Regions from separate parts of the Planococcus sp. SSTMD024 genome, predicted to be linked through region 2. Evidence: riboswitches for the same ligand, from Rfam matches in the RefSeq annotation. Region 2 holds a riboswitch; each other region holds the start of a gene.

Region 1 (3,278 bases), on a different contig from region 2:
CTATTTGAGTGAATCCAACTTACCCGTTCTATCCATCAGCGGTTCACAAGACGGCTTAAGTACACCTGAAAAGATTAAGGAAAACAGCCCGAACTTGCCGGAAACAACAGATTTCATTGAAATCCCAGGCGGAAACCACGCGTATTTCGGCGTATATGGCAGTCAGTCCGGCGACAATGAGGCCCAGATTACCGTTAGTGAACAACAAGAAATCATCATCGATTTAATTGTTGAGTGGTTCGAAAATGATCATTCCTTAAGTCAAAGTGAATCATGATAAATTAAAAATTATAAAAAAAGCACACAATAAGCTGTGTGCTTTTTTTTACGATCATATTAATCTTCTAGTTTTCTTGAAGCGAACTCGTCGTCCATTTTCAGGAAATACTCGCCGCCTTCTTCGATGCCTCTTATGCGAATGATCATGTCCCGGAACATTTTTTCTTCTTCCATTTGTTCTTCGATGAACCAATCCAAAAATGAAAGCGTAGCATGTTCCTGCAGTTCATCCGCCATGCTTACCAGTTTATATATGTTTGCCGTGACTGACTTTTCCTGCGCCAGTGAAGCTTCTACAACATCCAGAGCACTGGTATATTCGTTTCTCGGTTCCGTTAACGCCTGGAGTACGGGTTGTTCATCCATCGTCACCAAGTAATGATAGAATTTCATCGCGTGAACATGTTCTTCTCGTGATTGGACTAAATAGAAATTGGCAAATCCATGATACCCTTTTTCCGAAAAATATGACGCCATCGCTGTGTACGCATGTGCAGCTTGAAGTTCGTTATTGAATTGATCGTTCAAGGCTTCCGTCAAATTTGTTGGTAGCATGTTGAATTCCTCCTCTACTCTATTTAGCGGTATTATAACACGTTCATTGATTAAGCAATTCAATAGGAGTTTGATAGGAAATAAAATTGTCAATACACTTCACAATGAACTATCAAGCGACGCCGCGTCCAAGGGCTAGGCGAAGCGATGAGACGGGCGCCCTCCCCGGCTCAGTGCAGGAGCCATGCCCAAAGCGGCCGGCGCGATGATTTCATACAATATCTTCATTCCAACAAGATCAATTTTATATCCTATAATAAACCAGACACTGCGACTCAGTGCGCAGCGCTGGGAGCATTCCACTCGCCTATATCTTTCAAACAGTGGAGTTTAAATAAATCATCCTCTTTTCACAATGAACAACCCCAGCGACGCCGCGTCCAAGGGCTAGGCGAAGCGATGAGACGGGCGCCCTCCCCGGCTCAGTGCGGGAGCCATGCCCAAAGCGGCCGGCGCGGCGAATCAAATACATGCCTTCATTCAAGCAAATAACATTTCTACAATGCTCTCCTAAATTCACCTCAAAAATGCTACACTGAAACTAAGTAAATAATCATGCAGGGAAAAGGTGCTGATTCGTCAGCGTAACAGGGAATCCGGTGGAAATCCGGAGCTGTTTCCGCAACTGTAAGTGCGTATGAAATAAGAGATGCCACTGGGGAGACCCGGGAAGGCCTTAGAGTAAAGCGATGCACAAGCCAGGAGACCTACCTTTTTCTGAACGTATTTTTGCTCTTCGGAAGATAAGAGGATCTACGGCAACTTTTTCCTATGGACAGCTTTGTGCTGGATATTCGCAATCGTGCCACTCTCTTCGTTGAGAGTGGCTTTTTTTGTCTCTTTTAGAAAGCGATACGTCTGCTGATATTTACGGATTCTATCCAGGAGGTGAACAAATGAAAAAAGACATGCGCTATTTGTGCTATCCGTTTATGAGGGAAAGCGCTTCGACGGTCGATTTCGAGATCCGCACCGATTCCTTGACGACGCGGATCGGCGAAGCCATCGCGGTCAACGATGTCCCTCAAATCATCGATGATTTGCGCTACCTGCAGCCGATGGTCTATCACTTGAACGGCTCGGTACGCGGGAAACTCGCCATTACCGAACAAGACCTCGCCGATCTCAGTAACTTGTACGACCGCTACGTCGCAGAAGTGAAAGAAGAAATTGACCAGTTCGTCCTGCCGCAAGGAACGCACGGTGCGTGCATTCTCCACGTCTGCCGCAGCGAAGCGAAAAAATCCGTCCGCGCCCTGCACCATGTGACGCTTGAGCGCGAAGTGCCGGAGCATTTGATGGACTATGCCAACCTGCTCGCCAATGTCTTTTTTGTCATGGCCGTCTATGCCAATAAGCAGCACGGCGTCAATGAAATCCCGTTCGTCAGCAAATCCTATCCAACAAAACGCATGAAGAAAAAGGAGACTCACTCGTGAAAATCAAATCATTTCTCTTACTCAGCATTCCACTCGCTTTAACACTCGGTGCTTGCCAGGATGAGGCTGCCGAAGCACCCGCAACGGAAGAAACAACCGAAGAAACGTCCACTGAAACGTCAAGTGACGCTCCGTACACCGTCACCGATGACCGCGGCGAAGAAATCGAATTCGAACAAGCGCCTGAAACGATCGTCTCGCTTATCCCGAGCAATACCGAAATCGTCTTCGCACTCGATGCCGGCGATCAATTGGTCGGCGTCACGGACTTTGACAACTACCCGGAAGCCGCACAAGACATCGAACGTGTCAGTGATTCAGTCGAATTCAATGCCGAGAAAATCATCCAGCTCGACCCGGATGTCGTTTTGGCTTATTCAACCGGCGAAGCACCGCCTGCGCTAGCGCAACTTGAAGACGCCGATATTCCGGTATTCGTCATCGAATCGGCCACTTCATTCGACGAAGTCTACGGTGATATCGAACAAATCGCCTCTGTTCTTGCGAAAGAAGAAAAAGGCGCTGAAGTGATCGAAGGCATCCAAACGCAAATCGAAGATGTCCAGGAACGCCTTGCCGCGGTTGACGAGCAAAAAGAAGTGTACGTGGAAATCAGCCCGTCTCCTGAAATCTACACGACCGGCAAGTCGACATTCATGCAGGAAATCCTTGACCACGCCCAAGTAACCAATGCCTTTGAAGATCTTGAAGGATGGCCGAGTATCTCCGAAGAAGAAGTCATCACCCGCGATCCAGAAGTCATCTTGACGACCGTTTCTTATGTCGAAGATGCCGTCGGTGATATCGAAGCGCGCGACAGCTGGTCGGATGTGGACGCCATCGAGAACGACGAAGTGCATTTCATCGATTCCGACATCACTTCCCGCCCTGGGCCGCGCATCGGCGAAGCCGTACAGTTAGTTGCGGAAACCGTTTATCCTGAATTGATGGAATAAGTCTATTCATTCAATAAGAGCAGGCACTTTTCAAGCTGCACCCGTATTT
Region 2 (3,278 bases):
GAAGATGATGCCGGTCAAAATAACCGTTTCCATCTTCATCGAGCGGTCGACAAGCCGTGCAAAGCCCATGACGGCGAGCATCGTGATCAAAGCGCCGATCATGCTGATGACCGGCAATGTGAACAGACCGAGAAATGGGATGGAGATGCCGAAAAAAAGCGTCATCACGGCACCGACAGCGGCACCGGACGACACTCCCAAAGTATATGGATCAGCGAGCGGGTTTTTCAGCAAGCCTTGAAAAGCTGCGCCCGCAATCGCAAGTGCCGCACCGACCAGTCCCGCAAGCACCACACGCGGCATGCGGATATTCCATAAAATATTCGCCGCCGCTTCGTCCGAAGAAGGATTCCAGATAACCGCCGGTGAAATCGGCACCGTTCCGACCGTTACGCCAAGCACTACTGCCCCGCCCAATAACACCAGGGAGACCACGTAGGCGAGTACAGATTTACTCACCGAAGGTCTCCGGATAAATCACTTCTGCCAACGTCATCAAGCCTTCCGTCAAACGCGGGCCTGGGCGAGTGACGGTATCGGGATTCAGTTCATGAATGGCATCTTCCTGAACAGCCGTCACATCGGCATAACCGCTGCGCTCTTTAATCAGTTCAGCAGCATTTTCGATATAACCGCCTTCTGTCGTGATGATGATGTCAGGGTTTGCCGCAACGACTGCTTCCGAATCCATGCTGATCCAGCCTTCCTGCCCCCCTGCGACATTTTCCGCTTGAATCATTGTCAGCATTTCGTGGATGAACGTACCCGTGCCGGCTGTATAGAGTTCCGGTTCGCTGCCGATCTCCACGAAGACCGATTTGGATTCATCGACACCAGCCGCCAGTTCTTCAACTTCCGCGACTTGCGTTTCCATTTCCTCGATTAACCCGTCTGCTGCCTCCACTGCGCCTGACACTTGGCCGATAACGGAAATCGTTTCATATACTTCGTCAAATGTTTCTGCATTTTCCACGACAAAGACATTCAATCCGGCATCACGCAGCTGCTGATATCCTTCAGTTCCCATGCCGAGCCCTGATTCATGGGCCAAAACGACATCCGGCTGCAGGCTGATGATTTTTTCTACATTGAATTCCTGGCCGCCGATCTTTTCAAGATCCGCTGCTTCTTCCGGGTAATTGTCGAAATCCGAAACGCCAACCATTTTTTCGCCCAGCCCAAGTTCATAAGCGATTTCCGTATTGGAAGGAATCATCGAAACGAAAGATTCCGGTTCTTCTTCAATGACCACTTCATCGCCCATGGCGTCGACTAAGGTGACCGGAAATTCCGCTTCCGCTACTTCCGAAGGCGGTTCAGCCGGTGTTTCTACATCTTGATCTTCGACAGGCGCCGCACCGTCGCCGCATCCAGCCAGTACAATGGCGGCCATTCCTGCAGCTGTCCCAAATTTCCATCTATTTTTCATGTTTATTCCTCCTGATGTTTTGTATTTTCCCTACCAAGCGCTCGCTCGGGTCATAAGCAACACTCAGGCTGGGCGGCAAAGAGCGCCACTTCGCCGGATCGTCTTATGCCTGTCGGGGGCTCATAGGATGTGAGTCAGCTAAGCGTTGCGACAGGACGTCGCGCACTTAGCTTAGCTTCCGCTCTTAGATGCTTTCGCTTTTCTTATTGTCTAGCTCCAGCGGCCTGCCTCTCGGGTCGTAAGCCGACTGCCCTGTGCGGCTGAAAAACGCCACTTCGGGTATCCGTCTTACGCCTGTCGAGGCATAACGGCCGCTTCCACATTTCTTCTTGTCTAGTTCCAGTGCCCAACTCCTCGGGGTCATAAGCCATTCCGGCTGTGCGGCAAAGAGCGCCGCTTCGCCGGATCGTCTTATGCCTGTCGAATCTACACGGGCGCTTGCACATTTCATTAAAAAAATCCCCTGCAGTGAAACTGCGGGGGATTTACAGGACGGTTCGCAAAAAAGCTTGCGCGTCCGGCCTGTCCTCGCAAGCTTTCGGTTCGGTGTTCATGAAGGCAGGTCTCCTGGCTTGTGATCATCGCTCGCTGCGCCTTCCCGGAATTTCCAGTGGCTTTGTTGCAGTTCGCTCTCACATACAGTGGCGGGACCGCGCCGGAATCGCACCGGCTTCCCTTTTAACTCATGTTCTTAGACATAAGCACCTTCATGATTGCTATTCAGTTTATTTGATGACTCCATTATACACCGAAAGTTCTAATTGTCTTCTACATTTTTTCAGGTGCTTGGACGCCGACTGTCTTCAAGGCGTTTGCGAGTGTCGTCTTAACCCCTTCGATCAGGGCAAGGCGTGCACGCGTCAATTCTTCATTGCTGGCATCGAGTACTTTGTTGGCGTTATAGAAACTGTGGAAGTTCGAGGCCAATTCATGGATATACGTCGTGACGCGGTGAGGCGCACGGAGTTTTGCAGCGTCAGCAATCACTTGCGGGAAATCGCCGATTTTCTTCAGTACTTCGATTTCCTTTTCGTCCGTCAACAGCTCCAGATGGTCAATTGAAGCGGTGAAGTTTTGCTCCGCTGCCTGGCGCAAGATCGAGCAGATGCGCGCATGTGCGTACTGGGAATAATAAACAGGGTTTTCGTTGGACTGGGAAACGGCCAAGTCCAGGTCGAAATCCATATGCGAATCACCCGAGCGCATCGCAAAGAAATAACGGACAGCGTCAAGCCCTACCAATTCAACCAATTCGCGCATCGTGACGGCTTTGCCGGTACGTTTGCTCATTTTCATCTTTTCGCCGTCTTTATACAATTGCACCATTTGAATAATGCTCACTTCAAGCGTATCGCGGTCATAACCGAGCGCTTCGATCGCCGCTTTCATGCGCGGGATGTAGCCGTGATGGTCAGCTCCCCAAATATTGATGAGTTTGTCGAAGCCGCGCTGGATTTTATCTTCATGGTAAGCGATATCCGGCGTCAAATATGTGTACGTGCCGTCGTTTTTAATGAGCACGCGGTCTTTATCGTCGCCGAATGTCGTCGAGCGGAACCAAGTCGCGCCGTCTTCTTCGTAAATATGGCCGTTGTCCCGCAGTTTTTTCAAGGCTGCGTCGATCTTGCCGTTTTCGTAAAGGGAGGTTTCCGAATACCACACATCGAAATGGACACGGAAATCGGCCAAGTCTTTCTGCAGTTTCGCCAGCTCCACTTTCAAGCCGTGCTCACGGAATGCTTTATAACGCTCTTCTTTCGTCATGTGAAGGAATTTATCGCCGTGTTCTTTAACAAGATCAGCCGCGATATCGATAATATCTTGGCCGCGGTAGCCGTCTTCCGGCATG
Region 3 (3,278 bases), 550 kb from region 2:
ACGTCGAATACGAAAGGCTTCCTGTCGAGCGGCATCAAATGGAATTTCACAAAATTCCTGGTCGACCCGAACGGCAAAGTCGTGGCGAGGTTCGCGCCGAAAGATACACCTGATTCGATGCACAAAGACATCCAGAAAGTGCTCAGCGCCTAAACACCTTTGTTCACGAAAGCGGCGGGATGTGGTAAGCTGAACGTCACGATGAGTGAACGGGAGTGAAAGAAATGGGCAAAGCGAAAGCTAAATCGAAAAGCGGCGTAGGCCAAGGAACCGGCAAGAAAGGCTGGAACCGTTGGGAAAAAGGCAAAAACAAAGCCAAAAGTTTCAAGCCGTATACAAGCAAAGACAATAAAGAAGCCACGAACCAAAAAGGAAAACAGCCAGAAGCTGAATCTGAATGGGTCGATGGATAACAAAAGCCGCGCAGGTAATTGCGCGGCCTTTTTATTTCCCGGGAAATAGAAAGGGCGGATAATGGTGGGGATTTTGTTGCGAGCTACGCTAATCAAAGCGCTGAAAACTAATTTGAAGCACACACCAAGCTTCAGGATCAACTCTATCTATCTTGCCGATGCGTGCCTCAGGAAGCGATTCCTCCATTAGCCGGCAACTAACTAAAAAAGCAGATCTAATTAAATACGCACTGATCAACGAAATCTCTCAGCCGGCCAGCGACAAGGGTGAGCCGACGCAACAAGACAGGCGCTCTCCCTGGCTTATTGCGAAAGGCCAACCCAAAGCAGGTCGGCGACTACCAAGCTGAAGCACAAACCAACCGCCAAAACTGTTCCACAAGAAAGCTCTCGCCATCTTCACCGAAGCCTGTCCCCGGGAAGCGATTCCCCCACTAGCCGGTAACTAACTAAAGAAGTAGATCTAATTAAACACATAAAGACCAATGGAGTCTCTAAGCCGCCGAGCGCAAAGGGGTGAGCCAAAGCGATAAGACAGGTGCTCTTCCTGGCTTATTGCGAAAGGCTAACCCAAAGCCCGGCGGCGACTGCCAAGCTGAAGCACAAACCAACTGCCAAAACTGTTCCACAAGAAAGCTCTCACCATCTTCACCGAAGCCTGTCCTCGGGAAGCGATTCCCCCGCTAGCCGGTAACTAACTAAAGAAGTAGATCCGATTAAACACACAAAGATCAATAAGGTCTCTAAGCCGCCGAGCGCAAAGGGGTGAGCCGAAGCGATAAGACAGGTGCTCTTCCTGGCTTATTGCGAAAGGCTAACCCAAAGCCCGGCGGCGACTGCCAAGCTGAAGCACAAACCAACTGCCAAAACTGTTCCACAAGAAAGCTCTCACTATTTTTACGCAAACAAGGAAAATCGCAGAACCGCGTATCAAAAAATAACTACCAATTGAAAGGTTTGTACGAAAAACCTGCCCGCCACTAGACCCTTTATCACTTTCTTCACGAAGTTCGAGAAAATCCTTGCGGCGAAATTCGAACTGGTCTATAGTGAAACTACAAGATTTGGTGATGATGTAAAAATTCAACACCATATATAGTGATACCGCAACAAAGGTGCCCAATATGGGCTGAATAGGGAATCCGGTGAAATCCCGGAGCTGTTCCCGCAACTGTAAGCGCAGACGAACCATGAAATCCCACTGTCCAATGGACGGGAAGGGCATGGGGAGAGTGACGCGCGAGCCAGGAGACCTGCCTTTGTTGTCGTTTTGCACTTCTCCGGGAATTGGGAAGGATGACAAAGGTTTGGTTTGTGCGGCCCAAGTATGCCCACTTCATTAACTTGCGTTTATGCCCCCATTCTCTCCGGAGAGTGGGGGCTTTTGTGTTTTTAAAAAGGAGGAAGTCAGCATGCATAGAGAACAACTTCCGGCCGGCGTATCCAGGACCATCCAGTCCCGGCTCGTCTTGCCGCCGGATACCAACCATATGGGCACAATTTTTGGGGGCACGGTGCTTGCGTATATCGACGAAATCGCAGCCATTGCGGCGATGAAGCATAGCCGGCGTGCGGTCGTGACCGCGTCGATCGACAACGTCAATTTCCTGTCCTCGGCGAAAGTCGGCGACATCCTGACATTAGAAGGCGTCGTCATCTCGACCGGCCGGACCTCGATGGAAGTATACGTCAAAGCGGAATGCCAGCACATCGAAAGCGGTACGTGCAGCTTGACGACTACCTCAATCTTAACGATGGTCGCTGTGGATGCAGAAGGCCGTCCGACACCGGTCGCGAGCGTAGTGCCGGAAACGGAAAATGAGAAACGACTGTTTGAGAATGCACAAGAACGGAAAGAACGCCGAATGATCGCAAACGAATACGCAAAGGAGCTGTGTTAACAATGACTTTAGGAGCAGTAGAACGCGATAGAAAAATACAGGATGCACTTGACCGGGTGTCGATGGACGAACCGCATTGGACGTTTGAGGCGGCAGGGTTGTATTTGGAGAAATTATACGAGCAAGCGGCACAAACGCGCGGCTACAGCGCGGCGAATAAATACGATGACTTCTACGGATTGATTCACGGGCTGAGCCGCCTTGGCATTTATTCGAAAGACTTGCTCGAAGCTTATTCCGAGGGCGAAATTCGCCTGTTGGGCCGCGAAATTGCACCCGAACGCGACGAATTGTTCAATTACATCGGCTTGTTTTTGCTGGCGGACCGTTATTTGGCAAAAGACTATGATGGGCGTGTGTGGGAATTGCCGCAAGAGCGCTTTCTCATTATCGCCATGACTTTGATGCAAAAAGAACCGAAAGTGAGGCGCCTGGAACTCGTCAAAGAAGCCTATTGGGCGATGAGCAACTTGTATATGACAGTGGCGACACCCACTTTGTCGAATGCCGGGAAAAGCTTCGGTCAAATGTCTTCGTGTTTTATCGACACGGTGGCAGATTCGCTTGACGGCATCTACCAAAACAACTGGGATGTCGCGCGCCTCAGCAAAGACGGCGGCGGCCTCGGCGTTTATTACGGAAAAGTGCGCGCACTCGGTTCGGACATCCGCAAATTCAAAGGCAATTCATCCGGCGTCATCCCGTGGATCCGGCTGCTTAATGACACAGCCGTCAGTGTCGACCAGCTCGGCCAGCGCCAAGGCGCAGTGGCGGTTTATTTGGATGTCTTCCATAAAGACATTATGAACGGCTTCCTGGATTTGAAAACGAACAATGGCGATGAGCGTCGAAAAGCGCACGATATTTTCACCGGCGTGTCGATTCCTGATTTGTTCATGAAAAAGCTGCAGGAAACAGACGAAAACGGGCGCAGCATCGGCGAATGGCACACGTTCTGCCCGCA

Evidence for each region. Region 2 has a riboswitch for cobalamin ahead of AB9R92_RS12375 (hypothetical protein). Riboswitches for the same ligand answer to the same signal wherever they lie in the genome.
Region 1: it holds a riboswitch for cobalamin, as region 2 does, so the genes downstream of both, AB9R92_RS07690 (hypothetical protein) here and AB9R92_RS12375 (hypothetical protein) in region 2, are expected to answer to the same signal.
Region 3: it holds a riboswitch for cobalamin, as region 2 does, so the genes downstream of both, AB9R92_RS09680 (acyl-CoA thioesterase) here and AB9R92_RS12375 (hypothetical protein) in region 2, are expected to answer to the same signal.

What each region holds. Positions count from the first base shown of each region.
Region 1 is NZ_JBGGNS010000021.1:120,702-123,979, forward strand. Features, by position in the region: gene AB9R92_RS07680 (alpha/beta family hydrolase) at 1-277, shown strand, start outside; gene AB9R92_RS07685 (ferritin) at 337-834, opposite strand; cobalamin riboswitch at 1,384-1,563, shown strand; gene AB9R92_RS07690 (hypothetical protein) at 1,731-2,273, shown strand; gene AB9R92_RS07695 (ABC transporter substrate-binding protein) at 2,270-3,229, shown strand.
Region 2 is NZ_JBGGNS010000022.1:716,567-719,844, reverse strand. Features, by position in the region: gene AB9R92_RS12385 (FecCD family ABC transporter permease) at 1-459, opposite strand, end outside; gene AB9R92_RS12380 (ABC transporter substrate-binding protein) at 452-1,429, opposite strand; gene AB9R92_RS12375 (hypothetical protein) at 1,614-1,880, opposite strand; cobalamin riboswitch at 1,970-2,153, opposite strand; gene argS (arginine--tRNA ligase) at 2,198-3,278, opposite strand, start outside.
Region 3 is NZ_JBGGNS010000022.1:165,168-168,445, forward strand. Features, by position in the region: gene AB9R92_RS09670 (glutathione peroxidase) at 1-153, shown strand, start outside; gene AB9R92_RS09675 (DUF3934 domain-containing protein) at 225-413, shown strand; cobalamin riboswitch at 1,510-1,688, shown strand; gene AB9R92_RS09680 (acyl-CoA thioesterase) at 1,826-2,314, shown strand; gene AB9R92_RS09685 (ribonucleoside-diphosphate reductase subunit alpha) at 2,317-3,278, shown strand, end outside.